Regions from separate parts of the Massilia sp. P2_C2 genome, predicted to be linked through region 2. Evidence: predicted binding sites of a transcription regulator. Region 2 holds the regulator's gene; the other holds the start of a gene.
What was found. The regulator NrdR, encoded in region 2, represses ribonucleotide reductase genes. The targets are predictions, from matches to a motif close to CACNANATNTNGTG.
Positions count from the first base shown of each region.

Region 1: a site for NrdR is predicted at 2,054-2,067, ahead of AC1DYX_RS20680 (ribonucleoside-diphosphate reductase subunit alpha). Genes of this name have one in related genera too.

Region 1 covers NZ_JBFUDR010000197.1:4,596-9,330, forward strand. Annotated here, with positions in the region: gene AC1DYX_RS20670 (sensor histidine kinase) at 1-71, shown strand, start outside; gene AC1DYX_RS20675 (sigma-54-dependent transcriptional regulator) at 118-1,632, shown strand; gene AC1DYX_RS20680 (ribonucleoside-diphosphate reductase subunit alpha) at 2,272-4,735, shown strand, end outside.
Region 2 covers NZ_JBFUDR010000194.1:6,229-10,963, forward strand. Annotated here, with positions in the region: gene AC1DYX_RS20500 (PilW family protein) at 1-730, opposite strand, end outside; gene pilV (type IV pilus modification protein PilV) at 727-1,293, opposite strand; gene nrdR (transcriptional regulator NrdR) at 1,410-1,868, opposite strand; gene glyA (serine hydroxymethyltransferase) at 1,917-3,164, opposite strand; ZMP/ZTP riboswitch at 3,266-3,397, opposite strand; gene AC1DYX_RS20520 (SDR family NAD(P)-dependent oxidoreductase) at 3,543-4,292, shown strand; gene ybgC (tol-pal system-associated acyl-CoA thioesterase) at 4,734-4,735, shown strand, end outside.

The DNA.
Region 1 (4,735 bases), on a different contig from region 2:
CGGGTAACGGCGCGGGCAACGGCGCGGGCGAGGCCAGCGGCCGGTTCGTGATCACCTTCGCATCAATCTAGCGCGCACCTATATATATTAGAGAGTCAACGTCACGGAAGAACAGCCATGAGCTCACCCCGCATCCTGGTGGTCGACGACGAAGCCGACCTGCGCGAGCTGCTCGAGATCACCCTGCTCAAGATGGGACTCGACGTGGACAGCGCCGCCACGGTTCGCGAAGCGCGCACGCTGCTCGGCCAGAAACCGTACGCGCTGGTGCTGACCGACATGCGCCTGCCCGACGGCCTCGGCCTGGAACTGGTGCGCGAGGTGGCGGCCAGCCACAAGAGTACGCCCATCGCCGTGATCACCGCGTACGGCAGCGCCGAGAATGCCGTCGTGGCGCTGAAGGCCGGCGCGTTCGACTACGTGTCGAAGCCCGTCGTGCTGGACGACCTGCGCGCGATGGTGCGCTCGGCCCTGAAGCTGTCCGACCCGGCGCCGGCATCTGCAAGCGCCAGCACGGGCGGCACGTCGCGCCTGATCGGCGAGTCGGCCGCGATGCAGTCGTTGCGCGCGCAGATCGCCCGGCTCGCGCGCTCCCAGGCGCCGATCGCCATCAACGGCGAATCCGGCAGCGGCAAGGAACTGGCCGCGCGCGAGATCCACGCGCAGAGCACGCGCGCGGGCAAGCCGTTCGTCGCCGTCAACTGCGGCGCGATTCCCGAAGCGCTGATGGAAGCGGAGTTTTTCGGCTACCGCAAGGGTGCCTTCACGGGTGCGAACGATGAGCGCGACGGCTTTTTCCAGGCCGCCAACGGCGGCACGCTGATGCTGGACGAGGTGGCCGACCTGCCGCTCGCGATGCAGGTCAAGCTGCTGCGCGCGATCCAGGAGCGGCGCGTGCGCAAGATCGGCGCCACGGTCGAGGAACCGGTCGACGTGCGCATCATCAGCGCCACGCACAAGGATCTTGCGAAATGCGTCGAGACGGGCGCGTTCCGCCAGGACCTGTTCTACCGCCTGAACGTGATCGAACTGACGTTGCCGCCGTTGCGCGAGCGCCTGGATGACCTGCCGCTGCTCGTCGACGCCATCCTCGCGCGCCTGGCCGGCCCGGGTGGCGCGCGCCTCGGCCCCGGCGTGCTGGACGCGTTGCGCGGCTATGCCTTCCCGGGCAATGTGCGCGAACTGGAAAACGTGCTCGAGCGGGCACTGGCCTTCGCCGACGATGGCGTGATCGAGGCGGGCGACCTGTTGCTGAAGGGGGCAAAGCTGGGCGACGCGGCCGTCGTGCCGCAGGGCGGTGGCGCGCCCGTCCCGCCACCCCCGGTCGCCGTGCCGGAAGAGGCGGGCGTCGCTACGTCGGGCGCCGCTGCGTCGGGCGTCGCTACGTCGGGCGTCGCTACGTCGGGCGACGCTGCCCCGGGCGCCGCCGCGCAAGCGCCGCTGCCGCCGGGTACCGACGCGCTCCCGAGCAACCTGCCCGACTACCTGAGCCAGGTCGAGCGCGACATCATCCTGCGCGCCCTGAACCAGACCCAGTTCAACCYCACGCAGGCCGCGAACCTGCTCGGCATCAGCGTGCGCCAGCTGCGCTACCAGATGCAGAAGCTGGACATTCACGCCCCCGAACCGTGAGCGCCGGGAACGTCGAAAAACCTGCTGCGGGTTGTACCGGGCCGCGTAGGCCGGGCCGCGTAGGCCGGGCCGCGTAGGCCGGGCCGCGTAGGCTGTCGTTCTGCGATGCTCCGCGGCGGCGGACCGGCTGTACTCTCGTACAGATGCGCTTCTCGAACAACATTGCTGCCGCTCGCGACGGGTTTTTCGAGGTTCCCGCGTGGTCTTTTCGCCAACGCAGCAAAGCAAAAATGACACGATTCGCTGGAATTATGCACGATAAATGAGCACCGCAAAATGCGCCATGAAATTAATGTTAGTGCTTACTTCGTGCTGAAGGCTTCAGATATCGGCCCTGTTCGATGTCAAGAAAAAAATCTTACAAGCGGAGCTCATAAATTTCACGGACATCGACTACAATTAGGTCTGTAAGGCCGTTGTCTACTACATCTAGTGGTCAACGGCCTTAATGCCGAACAGGCAGAGTAGGAGCGCAACGCTTTTTTTCTCAACATTGCTGCTCCTATTTTTATCGGCAAAAAGTTATCGAGCTGCCAATTTTGATGAGTTGGCAGCTTTCCCTGGATTTAAAGAATCGAGGGCTCATATCTATCCAATCGTGAAGGCCGTGGCGTAGCAACCGCCATGCTGGGAGGCTCAATGCAAACATCTTCGGACATTTCCATCAACCCGCACGTCGCAGCAGGAACGACGGCTGGCAAGAGTGCGGCCGAGCTGGTCGCCAATAACGACTACCGCATCATCCGCCGCAACGGCGCCGTGGTGCCGTTCCAGCCGAACAAGATCGAAGTCGCCATGATGAAGGCTTTCCTCGCCGTGAACGGCGAGCAGGGCCGCGAATCGGCGCGCATCCGCGACCTGGTCGAGCAGCTGACGAACAACGTGGTCGCGGKGCTGGTGCGCCGTCAGCCGAACGGCGGTACCTTCCACATCGAGGATGTGCAGGACCAGGTGGAATTGTCCCTGATGCGCTCGGGCGAGCATGACGTCGCCCGCGAATACGTGCTGTACCGTGCCAAGCGCATGGAAGAGCGCCGCCTGGCCAAGGAAGCCGCCGGCGCCGCGCAAATCGCTGCCCCGCAGATCCACGTGGTCGACGGCGGTGCGCGCCGCCTGCTCGACATGAACGAAGTGTCGGCCCTGATCAATGCCGCCTGCGCCGGCCTTGAAAAGCACGTCGACGCCGACGCCATCCTGGCCGAGACCATGAAGAACCTGTACGACGGCGTGCCCGTCGAGGAACTGCACAAGTCGGCCGTGCTGGCCGCGCGCGCGCTGATGGAAAWGGACCCGGCCTACAGCCAGGTCACCGCGCGCATCCTGCTGCACTCGATCCGCAAGGAGATCTTCGGCAAGGACGTGCCGCAAGCCGGCGCCGCCGCTGAATACATCACTTATTTCCCGCAATACATCGCCAAGGGCATCGCAGCCGAGCTGCTGGACGAGGAGCTGGGCAAGTTCGACCTGCAGAAGCTGGCCAAGGCGATCGTCGCCGACCGCGACCTGCAGTTCGGCTACATCGGCCTGCAGACCCTGTACGACCGCTACTTCCTGCACATCCGCGACACCCGCATCGAGATGCCGCAGGCGTTCTACATGCGCGTCGCCATGGGCCTGGCGCTGCGTGAAGAGAACCGCGAAGCGCGCGCCGTCGAGTTCTACAACCTGCTGTCGACGTTCGACTTCATGAGCTCGACCCCGACGCTGTTCAACTCGGGCACCCGCCGCTCGCAGCTGTCGTCGTGCTACCTGACCACCGTCGCCGACGACCTGGAAGGCATCTACGACGCCATCAAGGAAAATGCGCTGCTGTCGAAATTCGCAGGTGGCCTGGGCAACGACTGGACCCCGGTGCGCGCGCTCGGCTCGCGCATCAAGGGCACGAACGGCAAGTCGCAGGGCGTCGTGCCGTTCCTGAAGGTCGCCAACGACACCGCCGTCGCCGTCAACCAGGGCGGCAAGCGCAAGGGCGCCGTCTGCGCCTACCTGGAAACGTGGCACCTGGACATCGAGGAATTCCTCGACCTGCGCAAGAACACGGGCGACGACCGCCGCCGCACGCACGACATGAACACCGCGAACTGGATTCCGGACCTGTTCATGAAGCGCGTGATGGAAAAGGGCGAGTGGACCCTGTTCTCGCCGTCGGAAGCGCCGGACCTGCACGACAAGGTCGGCAAGGCGTTCGAAGAAGCCTACGTGAAGTACGAAGCGAAGGCCGCCCGCGGCGAGATGACCGTGCACAAGAAGGTGCAGGCGCTCGACCTGTGGCGCAAGATGCTGTCGATGCTGTTCGAGACCGGCCACCCGTGGATCACGTTCAAGGATCCGTGCAACATCCGTTCGCCGCAGCAGCACGTCGGTGTCGTGCATTCGTCGAACCTGTGCACCGAGATCACGCTGAACACGAACGAAGACGAAATCGCCGTCTGCAACCTGGGTTCCGTGAACCTGCCGGCCCACATGAAGGGCGACGGCCTGGACGTGGTCAAGCTGCAGAAGACCATCCGCACGGCGATGCGCATGCTCGACAACGTCATCGACATCAACTACTACGCCGTCAAGAAGGCGGAGAACTCGAACCTGCGCCACCGTCCGGTCGGCCTGGGCATCATGGGCTTCCAGGACTGCCTGCACATGATGCGCGTGCCGTTCGCGTCCGACAAGGCCGTGGAATTCGCCGACCGCTCGATGGAAGCCGTCTGTTACTACGCCTACCTGGCGTCGACCGAACTGGCCGAGGAACGCGGCCGCTACCAGTCGTACGAAGGTTCGCTGTGGGACCGCGGCATCCTGCCGCAGGACTCGATCAGGCTGCTGGCGGAAGAACGCGGCGGCTACCTCGAGCAGGACGCGTCCGAATCGATGGATTGGGCCGTGGTTCGTAACCGCATCAGGCAGTTCGGCATGCGCAACTCGAACTGCGTGGCGATCGCCCCGACCGCGACCATCTCGAACATCATCGGCGTCTCGGCCTGTATCGAGCCGACGTTCCAGAACCTGTACGTGAAGTCGAACCTGTCGGGCGAATTCACCGAGATCAACTCGTACCTGGTGCGCGACCTGAAGGCGCGCGGCCTGTGGGACGAGGTCATGATCAACG
Region 2 (4,735 bases):
CATGCAGCAGCAAGGCGACGCGCACGCCGACGACCCGCTTCCAATGCGTGCGCCGGTTGAACTCGGCCGCGCCCAATCCAGCCAGGCCAGCATCGAGGACATTGACCGCGGCCGCGTTCAGGTAGCGGTTGGCGACGCCGTCGGGCGGATCGTCGGTGTCCACGCCGTACAGCACCTGGAAGCCATCCACGCCGGCCACCAGCGCGTCCGCGCTCCAATGCGTGCTGCCCAGGTACTTGCAGCGCAGTTCCGCTTCGCCCTCGCCGTTGCGCGCCACGTAGAAGATGCTCCATCCCTCCTCGCCCGCGGCAATCGAAAAGCCGGCGCAGTCGACGACGCTGCCGTCGCCGTCGGGCGCCGGACCCGCGCCGGGAAAACGCACGGCCAGCACGTCGCTGCCGTTGACGGCGGCCGGCAGCGGGTCGGCGATGCCCGGCGTCGTGCGCGACAATGACCGCGCATCCAGCCCGGCCAGGCGTGCCGGAGCGGTGTCCGTGGCCGTGGCCACCGCATCGGGGTCGACCGCCCCCGCCTGGCGTACGGCGCGGCCGATGAGGTCGGTGGCGAAGCGTCCGCCATCGTCGATGACGGCCGATTCCACCTGGGCCGCGTAGGCGCCGTTCGCCAGCACGAGCAGGCGCCCGGCCGCCAGCACGATGCCCAGTCCGACGGCCAGCGCCACCATCAGTTCGGCCAGCGTCATGCCGGCCTGGCGCGCGGACCGGCTCATGGCGCCGCTCCCGCCAGCGGCAGTATCAGCTTCGGTGCGCCCGTGGCGGCATCACCGTGCGCCCGCCAGCCCAGCTTGACGACGAGCGGCGCGCCATCCTGCGCATCGCAGGTCCACGCAGGCAGGCCGGCCGCATCCAGCGGTACGGTATCGCGGCAGACGCGGATGCGCCCGCCCGGGAAGCCGGACGCCAGCGTCCCGGACACCTCGAACAGATCGAAGCGCGCCAGCGCGTCCGCATCGCAGTTGGCATCGGCATAGCACAGCGCCGGCGCGGTCGGCGGACCGCCGCCGGCGTCGTAATCGAGCAGCAGATAGGGATTGGCGGCGTCGGGCAGCGCCAGCGCATGGGGATTGGCGCGCATGCGCTCCGCGAGCGAGCGCGCCAGCCGGGTGGCGTCGGACAGGTGCGCGGCATCGCGTCCCGCACGCACGGCCAGCGTCTGCAATCCGGCGGCGCCGGCGATCCCGAGCGCGACGACGAACAACGCGACGAGCACCTCCACGAGCGTGAACCCGGCGCACACGCGCCGGCACCCGTGCAATGACGAACCCGACTGCATCCTGCACCTCCAGTCTCTTCGTTTGCGGAGCTGACAAGGTAACAGTCGAGTCCGGACAAGCCATGGGGTGGCTCAACCGTGCGGATGCAACTAAAAACGGGGGAAACGGACGCGGCTTATTTACGCGGCTGGCCGACTTCGGCGATCGCTTCCTGGAACTCGGCCAGGTCCTCGAAGTTCTTGTAGACGGAGGCGAAGCGGATGTAGGCGATCTTGTCGAGGCGCTTGAGTTCCTGCATCACCAGTTCGCCCACGTAGCCCGTGTCGACTTCGCGGCGCCCGCTGGTCAGGAGTTTTTCTTCGATCGATGCGACGGCGCGGTCGATCGCCTCGGCCGCCACGGGGCGCTTGCGCAGGGCCAGCATGAGGCTGCCGCGCAGCTTGGAAGATTCGAATTCGGTGCGGCTGCCGTTCTTCTTGACGATGATCGGCATCGAGAGTTCGATGCGTTCGTAGGTGGTGAAGCGCTTGTCGCACTGGACGCAGCGGCGCCGGCGCCGGATGGCGTCGCCTTCCTCGGATACGCGGGTATCGAGGACCTGGGTGTCGTCATGCTGACAGAACGGACATTTCATGGGGGGTACGGAATCGAGCGGGACGCCCGCAGGCGTCCCGGCAATGCATTACGCTTCGTAGACCGGGTACTTGTCGGTCAGTTGCTTGACTTCACCCTTGACGCGCTCGATGGTCGCGGCGTCGTGCGGATTGTCCAGCACGTCGGCGATCAGGTGGCCGACCTTGACGGCGTCTTCTTCCTTGAAGCCGCGGGTCGTGAAGGCCGGGCTGCCCAGGCGGATGCCCGAGGTCACGAACGGCTTCTGCGGGTCGTTCGGGATGCCYTTCTTGTTGCAAGTCATGTGTGCCTGGCCCAGGATCGCTTCCGCTTCCTTGCCGGTCAGGCCCTTCGCACGCAGGTCGACGAGCATCACGTGCGACTCGGTACGGCCCGAGACGATGCGCAGGCCGCGTGCGGTCAGCGTGTCGGCCAGTGCCTTGGCGTTCTTGACGACCTGCTGCTGGTACGCCTTGAATTCCGGCGACAGCGCTTCCTTGAACGCGACGGCCTTACCGGCGATCACGTGCATCAGCGGACCGCCCTGGATGCCCGGGAAGATCGCGGAGTTGATGGCTTTCTCGTGCTCGGCCTTCATCAGGATGATGCCGCCGCGCGGGCCGCGCAGCGACTTGTGCGTCGTCGACGTGACGAAGTCGGCGTACGGCACCGGGTTCGGGTATTCGCCGGCGGCGATCAGGCCGGCATAGTGGGCCATGTCGACCATGAAGTAGGCGCCGACTTCCTTGGCCACGCGGGCGAAGCGTTCGAAGTCGATGCGCAGGGCGAAGGCGGAGGCGCCGGCGATGATCAGCTTCGGCTTGTGCTCGCGCGCCAGGCGTTCCATTTGTTCGTAGTCGATGTCTTCCTGCTCGGTCAGGCCGTAGGAGATCACGTTGAACCACTTGCCCGACATGTTCAGCGCCATGCCGTGCGTGAGGTGGCCGCCTTCGGCCAGCGACATGCCCATGATGGTGTCGCCCGGCTTCAGCATGGCGAAGAACACGCCCTGGTTCGCCTGCGAGCCCGAGTTCGGCTGGACGTTGGCGGCTTCGGCGCCGAACAGCTGCTTGACGCGGTCGATCGCCAGTTGCTCGGCGACGTCGACGTATTCGCAACCGCCGTAGTAACGCTTGCCCGGGTAGCCTTCAGCGTACTTGTTGGTCAGCTGCGAGCCCTGGGCGGCCATCACGGCCGGCGACGTGTAGTTCTCGGAGGCGATCAGCTCGATGTGGTCCTGCTGGCGCTTGTTTTCCTTCTGGATGGCATCCCACAGTTCCGGGTCAACCTTGGCGAGCGTGTGATCTTTTGCAAACATGAAAAAACTCCAATCGATAAGAGAACCAGGCAATGGTCAGCGCTGAGCAGGGCGGGAGCCGGAACGATGCGGGGCAGCCGCGATACCAACGCGTACCAGTCGGTGGCTGCCCAGGCGAACGGCAAATGAAATCTCACGTTCCCCGGTGGGTGTCCACCTTCGCCACGCACCGGCAGGCCGATCGCTCCTGATCGGACGGCAGCGCACGGTTTTCGCCAGTTACGTGAGATGTATGTAAATGGAACCCCCGATTGTACGGGATTGTGCGCCCGGCAGGCAAGGAAACCGATGACGGAGTGGCAAGTCGTGAAGGTCGGCAACCAGGAGTGGTCATTTCCGCTACAATCTCACGGTTACAACCTTGCCAGGTAACCCAACATGATCGTTTTCATCACCGGCGCATCGGCCGGATTCGGCGCCGCCATGGCGCGCACCTTCGTCAAGAACGGCCACCAGGTGGTGCTGGCGGCACGTCGCAAGAATCGCCTCGATGCCCTGGCCAGGGAACTGGGCGAATCCGCGCTGCCGGTCACGATGGACGTGACCGACAAGGCGTCGATCGAGGAAGCGCTGTCGATGCTGCCGCAATCCTGGCGCCAGATCGACGTGCTGATCAACAATGCCGGCCTCGCCCTGAACACGAAGCCGGCGCACGAGGTGCCGCTGGCAGACTGGGAGACCATGATCGCCACCAACGTCAGGGGCCTCGTCACGATGACGCACGCCCTGCTGCCCGCGATGGTCGAACGGGGCAGCGGCCTGATCATCAACATCGGCTCCGTGGCCGGCCGCACACCTTATCCGGGCGGTAATGTCTACGGCGCCACCAAGGCCTTCGTCGAACAGTTCACGCTGAACTTGCGCGCCGACCTCGCCGGCACCGGCGTGCGCGCCACCAACATCGCGCCGGGCCTGTGCGGCGGCACGGAATTCTCGAACGTGCGCCTGCGCGATGACGCCGCGGCGGCCAAGGTCTACGAAGGCACGCAACCGCTGACGGCCGAAGACATCGCCGCCACCGCCTACTGGATCGCCTCCCTGCCGCCGCACGTCAACATCAACCACATCGAGATGATGCCGACGTGCCAGGGCTACGGCCCGCTCAACATCAAGCGCACCCTGGACTGAACCGGCTGCCGGCCGCGCATCACCGGCCGGCCCGCCACAGCAAAATTCGGGGTCAGAAAATTCGGGGTCAGAGCACTTTTTGAGGTAATAGCGCCCAAGACAGGCAGGCCGCTGCAGTTAATCGCTCGACACCACGACCGCACCTCCTCTTGCGCCCAGCTGTGCATTAATCGTTGCGCCGAAGTTATTGCACCGAAATGTGCTCTGACCCCGAATTCTCGACCCCGAATTCTCGGGCGGATCGACCGACGCGCGAACGAATTGTTTTCGCTTTGTAACAACGGCGCCGCCTGTAGTGGAAAAGTGTTACAGTTGCTGGCTTGGCATGAGACGTTGAGCGCTCATGCAGGCCGCTCGACACCTGCGCATACGTACGCTGGCGCACATATCAGCGGTAAAAATGGCGTAAAATGTTTCCCATTTTCATTTATGGCAGCTGAAAT